DNA from 3 places in the Bacillus sp. NS1 genome. Region 3 is predicted to be linked to each of the others. Evidence: riboswitches for the same ligand, from Rfam matches in the RefSeq annotation. Region 3 holds a riboswitch; each other region holds the start of a gene.

Region 1 (2,268 bases), 210 kb from region 3:
CCGGACACTCCCGTTTCACTTTCTCGTGAGAAGCTGTAAGCACTGAGACGCCTGGGTGGCAAGGGTCAACTTCCAGAGCCGGAAAAATTTCTCCTCTGTCTTCAATCATAGATGAGCCTCCCCACTTGAAAACAGGGCGGTTTTCCCTAAGCCAAATATCACTGTCACTCAGCCGGTTAATGTAATCTTCTATTTCCGCTGCCACTTGTTCATGAGTTTCATTCGGGTAAAAATGGACTGTGATCCACAGCCGGCACTCGTCCGCTATAAAAGCCGCATGTCTGCCGCCTTCTATGACAGCCGGGTTAATCGTATTTGTGCCTGGTTTAAAACCGGGATAACTTTTCATAATGGACCAGTGGCGTTCAAGTTCACCGAGGCCTGCAATGATTTTTGCCATCTTTTCAATTGCGCTTGCTCCAAATGTTCCTCCGCCTGCGTGAATCATATTCCGCCTCGTCCCATCATGAAACGTTTGACTGCTTTTGATTTCGATCCAGCCTGTAATGACACCGCCTTGGCCTTGAATATGCATATCGCTCGTATCCGCAACAACTGCAAAATCAGCATGATAGCCCCTCTTGCAGCATTCAAGCGTACCGGCTTCTCCGACTTCCTCCCCGATAACCGATTGCAGAATCAAATCACCGGGAAGTTCAATGCCGGCTTCACGAATCAATTTGACAGCAAACAGCACACACGCCATTCCGCCTTTCATATCAGAAGCGCCTCGCCCGATTAAGAGACCGTTTTTTTCGATTGGATGAAACGGATCATGCTCCCAATCCTCATCCTCTTTTACCTCTGCCACATCTACATGACCATTGATGATCAAGCTATGATAATCTGCTGAATCTGTTCCCTTTAGCAGGCCTACAACATTGGGATCTCCCGGGTACACATTCCATTTGTCAATCGTGAATCCCATTTCATTTAAAAATCCGGCAATCCATGATTGAATGCCGTCTGTATTTCTTGCAGGCGGAGCAGGTGTTTGATAAGAAATCAGCGTTTTTGCAAGCTGAATAAGCTCCTCCTTTTGGTCTTCCACTTTTTTTATCAGAGAGTCTATTTGTTGATTCAATGTGATCCGCTCCTTTACTTAAAATCAAAAAGCCGTTTCATATGTTATGAAACGGCTCAATAAAAACAAACAGAGTCCTACGTACTCTGAATTTTTCACCGCTTCCCTCCGCTGGCATGATCCAGATCAGGTCAAAAGGGTTGAGACAAATATCTCTCTCAGCTTCGAAAAGCACCCCTAGGATGAATCGATATGTGTTTGTCAGGCATTCGTTATCGGCTCTGCTCTTGTTAAAAACGGCCGATCCTGATTCCATAATACATGGATTGGCGTATCAAAAAAAGCAGAAAGTATTTGATCAGTCAGCATTTCCTTTATTTCCCCCGATTTAAAGACCTCTCCCTTTTTTAACAAAAGGGCTTTGTCAAACACCGGCAAAATTTCTTCCGCATGATGCGTCACATAAAGGATCGATGGCGCGTTTTCTTTATTTGCAATGTATGTAATCGTATCTAACAGCTTTTCCCGGGCAATAAAATCCAGCCCTGTGACTGGTTCGTCCAATATCAGCAGCTCTGGATCGGCCATTAGCGCTCTTGCAATCAAAGCTCTTTGTTTTTCTCCTTGAGAAAGGGTTTCATAGCGACGGTCGGCATATTCAATTGCTCCCAAGTCCTCTAACAAGCCAATTGCTTTTTCCCTGATTTCTGCACTTGGTGTTTCATATAAGCCAATCGAAGCGTAAGCTCCGCTTAAAGCAATTTCAAATGCTGAATCTGCAGGATAAAACTTTTGCTGAAGAGCCGCTGAGACGAGGCCAATTTTCCTTCTGAGCTTCTCCCCAAGCTCCGTTTTACCAAATTCATGGCCAAGCACCTGCATCTCGCCCGATGTTGGAAAATAATATGAGCAAAGCATATTTAACAGCGCTGTCTTTCCGGCGCCATTCAGTCCGTAAAGCACCCAATTTTCCTTTTCTTCTACTTTCCAATGAATATCTCTCAGTATCCATTTTCCATTCCGTTTTAGTGAGACATTGTCAAGCTGCAAAATCATTGTGGTCCTCCTCTTTACTGCTCTTTATAATTATTTAAATTTTCATAAAACTTTGCACGGACTAGGATACCTTATTTTTTCCAAAACGTAAACCGCCCGCAATTAATAGAAAAGCCTTTAAAACAAAAATTGTTTTAAAGGCTTTCCATTTCATTATTGATGAATATTCTTATTCATTTGTTTGATAG
Region 2 (2,268 bases), 420 kb from region 3:
GCACATGCCCCGGTCCCTCAATCATTACCTGAACATCATGCTTCCAGGCAATTTGCGTCAGCTCTCCAAGCGTCTCTAATTCAGCAAACTGCGCTTCGTCATTGGCATCAGCGATTGATCCGGGACGCAGACCATCCCCAAGAGAAAAAGCAATATCATACGTTTTCATGATTTCGCAGATTTCTTCAAAATGTGTATACAGAAAGCTTTCCTGATGATGAGCCAGACACCACTGCGCCATAATCGCTCCCCCGCGTGACACGATTCCAGTTGTCCGTTTGGCAGTCAGCGGCACATACCGAAGCAAAACACCAGCGTGTATCGTAAAATAATCCACTCCCTGCTCTGCCTGCTCGATCAGTGTATCACGATAAATCTCCCACGTTAAATCCTCCGCTACGCCGTTTACCTTTTCAAGCGCCTGATAAATCGGAACAGTTCCCACAGGGACAGGGCAATTGCGGATAATCCATTCACGCGTCGTATGAATGTCTTTTCCGGTAGAAAGATCCATCATTGTATCCGCTCCCCAGCGGATGGCCCACGTCATTTTTTCCACTTCTTCTTCAATGGATGACGTAACCGCTGAATTCCCGATATTCGCATTAATCTTCACATGGAAATTCCGGCCGATAATCATTGGTTCACTTTCAGGGTGATTAATATTTGAAGGAATGATCGCCCGGCCGCTTGCTACCTCATCTCTAACAAATTCAGGAGACACATGCTCGCGAATTGCGATAAACTCCATCTCAGGTGTAATGATCCCCTTTTTGGCATAATGCATTTGAGTGACATTTTGGCCAGCTTTCGCCCTCAGCGGTTTCCGCTTTAGTCCTGGGTAGCTCACGTTTGGATTTGCTTTTTTATAACCGTTATCTTCTGGTTTTATCGCCCGTCCTTCATATTCTTCGACATCGCCGCGCTCTGTGATCCATTTTTGGCGGAGAGGCTTTAATCCTTCTTGAATATTGATGGTCACCTCAGGGTCCGTATACGGTCCGCTTGTATCATAAACACGCACAGGCGCGTTTTCCTCTTCGCCGAACGACCCTGTCGTCGGACTTAACGCGATTTCCCTCATTGGCACTTGGATGTCCGAAGTAGAACCCTCCACATACACTTTCTTGCTCCCCGAAAAACTTGACATAATGGAAATGTTGGCTTGCTGCACTGAATCGTTTTGCATCACTGATCCTTCCCCTCTCTTCGTTTGAAAGGACAAAATCAAGCCCATAACCAGCACAAAAAACCGGATTCAAATAATGAACCCGGTTGCAGTCAGAAAGAAACATATTATTGCCCACACGACAATAATAAAAGCTATTCCTCTACTTCCCCACGCTGGTACGAACCAGATCAGGTCCAAAGGGTTAAGAAGCTTACCTTCTCTCTCAGCCCGAAAGCGGGCACCCCCAGTAACTATTGATTTCGCACTCATCTTAACATAAAAACAATCTGAAAAAAAGAGAAATGTAGAAAATATTCAGCCAATTCACCCTAAATATCTGACGGGCAGCGGGGTTTCAGATATGTCATGTTCACCCTTCATCACCCGATATGCCTTTGCATCCTGTCTTGAACTCACTATCTGAAACAGCTGTTCATTTATGAAATGAAGAGCCGCTCCGTCGTCCGCCGCATAGCCATCGCACAAGAATTCGTTAGATATCAGCTGGTGGTATATCGGTCTCCGATCCTTTTCACCGTCATAATGAGGACAGAAGCTCCCTTGCAAAAAACCTAAACTTTTCATGCTTGTCAGCGGTCCGGCTGAATCTGTCACCCCTTCTTCAAACCAGCAGATCGCACCGGCACTTAATCCAGCTAAAATCACACCGTTCTTCCATGCCTCTCTAAGAATAAGATCCAGCCCCCACTCCTTCCACAGCACAAGCATGTTCCGCGTACTCCCCCCGCCAACATAAATCACGTCCTTTTCCATAACAAAAGAAGTTAAATCTGTTGACGGCGGCTTAAATAAGGATAAATGAGACGGCACACAATCCAGTGTTTGAAATGCATGATAAAATCGCTGAACATAATTTTGGGAATCACCGCTCGCCGTCGGCAAAAAACAAATGCGAGGCGGCTTCCGTTCCGATTGATTGATGATGTATTGATCGAGGGCCAAATTTTCCGGCTCCATCGAAAAACCCCGGCCATCCATTGCAATAATCTGTTTCATCATCCCACTCCCCGGAAAAATTTGTTACTCATTATAGCATTTTGTATAAATGCATGATATAAGGTTAAATACTTAATAGG
Region 3 (2,268 bases):
ACAGAAACGATAAACCAAATGCCGTAAATCGGTTCATAGGCGATTGGCCCGAACATACCTGCAAGTACGTTTCCAAAATGCGTAAATAATAAATAAACAACGGCAAATACGATACTGATAACGGACATGATGACAATTTCTTTTACTTTCCAGCTTTTCATTTTATCCCTGCTTTCTGTTTTTTCTTGATGGACTGTTAGCCGAGAGATTCACAGTCATGGTTACGTGGTTTGTTTGCTGTTCAGCCATGCGGAAAACGGCCTCCAGTGTCCTGAATACGTCATGCGCATCCCCGTCAAGCTCGCTCGCGTAATGAACACCCTGTACGAAAGTGCCTTCTGCTTTCGCAATGTCGACAGCATCCATGATCAAACTCATATAATCCGGCTCATTCAGCGGATAAAGCGCAAATTGGCATGGTGCTTCCGCGTTCAGGTTTCGGACAGCATCTTCATTGGCACGCTTATCGTCTGCGGAAAGATATGTATCTCCCTGAGTATCGCCCGGGCATCCGATGGAAAACGTGCCGTTCACGACGATGTGTTTTTCGCTATTCGCCGCATAAAGGTAAATGGCTTTGGCAGCGTCGAATACATGATCAATTGAACCGCGCAGAACTGTGCTGATATGGTCGGTTTTCGTCCATACCTTAGATGTGTCTGTTTTTTTCAGCGCAGATTTGATCACACTGATAAAATCATCCGTCATCGGATATAAAGAGAAGCGAAAACCGGCGATTCTGCTTGTACCGCAAATATGTTCCATTTCTCCGACCTCCTGTTTTTTTGGTAAAATAAAAAACTGCATATCCTAAGGGAATATGCAGTCATAGATCGATTAAGCGCACAAAAAATACACCATTCGGTCAACCTGCACTTCCCCACGCTGGTATTATCCAGATCGGGTCATAAGGGATCAAAGCGCGTTTCTCCCGCGCTTTATCTCAGCCAAAACAGCACCCCTAGTGCTTTCCGTATACAATTTTTTATTTTGACATCATAATAGATGATAAGAATCATTTTGTAAACAATGAAATCATTTTTTTCATATAGGGACAGGGGAGGATGATCAATTTTGGATAAAGGGCACATATTAATTGTGGAAGATGAAGAAAAAATCGCCAGGGTAATCCAGCTTGAACTGGAATATGAAGGATATAGCGTCACCATCAAACACAATGGCACAGAAGGACTGAATGCGGCCGCGGATGGCGGGTATTCCTTAGTGCTTCTTGATGTCATGCTTCCGGGGCTTAGCGGCCTGGAAGTACTGCGCCGCTTGAGAAAAACGGATCAGCAGACACCGGTCATTTTATTAACGGCGCGCGACAGTATACCTGATAAGGTAACAGGGCTGGACATCGGAGCGAATGACTATGTCACCAAACCATTTGAAATTGAGGAATTACTTGCGAGAATCAGGGCGGCGTTGCGCCAAAATGGCACAAAAACAGAAGATGTTGGCACTTTTCTTACATATGATGACTTGCGGGTGAACGAAAAAACACGTGAAGTGAGACGCGGAGACAAAGAGGTAGAATTAACGCCGCGTGAATTTGATTTGCTCGTCTATATGCTGAAGCATCCGCAGCAAGTGCTGACACGGGAGCAGATTTTAAACACAGTATGGGGATTTGATTATATCGGTGATACAAATGTGGTGGACGTCTACATTAGATACATCAGAAAAAAACTGGACTACCCTTACGAAAAACAGCTGATCCATACTGTTCGCGGGGTCGGCTATGCCATTAAGGGGTAAACGATGAAGCTGAAGACCAAGATTCATCTGTATACAACAATATCGCTATTGATTTTATTAATTTTGGTTCATACCGCAGTCTATCTCATTTTTTCGTCCGCGCTGACATCAAAGGATGCGTCCCGGCTTGCAGATGAGACGGATAACATTGCAGAAGCGCTGCATGCTGCTGAAACAGAAGGAGTCGCTTTGCAGGACATGCTACAGGCCTATCTTCCGGCAAACGGCATGGTCCGTGTAGTGAATGGTGATCAAAAAGCCGTCATGACCATGACAAAAGAAAAAGCATATAAAGATGTTCCTCTCGCTTTTCATAGCGGTGAAACGGCAGATGTAAGGAAACATGACGGCAAACTGTTTGCTGAAGCTGCTGTTCCGGTTATTTGGACCGATGGGCAAGTGGTATCTCTTCAGCTGGTTGAAAGGCTGGAGAACACAGAAGAGAGTCTGTTTCTGCTGAAAATCATCTTAATCGCTGCAAGCGCTGCTGTCTGTATCGCTTCTTTT

Evidence for each region. Region 3 has a riboswitch for thiamine pyrophosphate ahead of thiU (HMP/thiamine ABC transporter substrate-binding protein ThiU). Riboswitches for the same ligand answer to the same signal wherever they lie in the genome.
Region 1: another riboswitch for thiamine pyrophosphate. It lies ahead of AC4CV5_RS08835 (acetylornithine deacetylase); the one in region 3 lies ahead of thiU (HMP/thiamine ABC transporter substrate-binding protein ThiU).
Region 2: another riboswitch for thiamine pyrophosphate. It lies ahead of thiC (phosphomethylpyrimidine synthase ThiC); the one in region 3 lies ahead of thiU (HMP/thiamine ABC transporter substrate-binding protein ThiU).

What each region holds. Positions count from the first base shown of each region.
Region 1 is NZ_JBZAZF010000002.1:639,469-641,736, reverse strand. Features, by position in the region: gene AC4CV5_RS08835 (acetylornithine deacetylase) at 1-1,084, opposite strand, end outside; TPP riboswitch at 1,171-1,273, opposite strand; gene AC4CV5_RS08830 (ABC transporter ATP-binding protein) at 1,286-2,080, opposite strand; gene sigG (RNA polymerase sporulation sigma factor SigG) at 2,234-2,268, opposite strand, start outside.
Region 2 is NZ_JBZAZF010000002.1:2,478-4,745, reverse strand. Features, by position in the region: gene thiC (phosphomethylpyrimidine synthase ThiC) at 1-1,189, opposite strand, end outside; TPP riboswitch at 1,320-1,427, opposite strand; gene AC4CV5_RS05475 (Type 1 glutamine amidotransferase-like domain-containing protein) at 1,496-2,188, opposite strand.
Region 3 is NZ_JBZAZF010000002.1:424,929-427,196, forward strand. Features, by position in the region: gene AC4CV5_RS07715 (ECF transporter S component) at 1-161, opposite strand, end outside; gene thiU (HMP/thiamine ABC transporter substrate-binding protein ThiU) at 163-765, opposite strand; TPP riboswitch at 861-973, opposite strand; gene ykoG (two-component system response regulator YkoG) at 1,075-1,761, shown strand; gene ykoH (two-component system sensor histidine kinase YkoH) at 1,765-2,268, shown strand, end outside.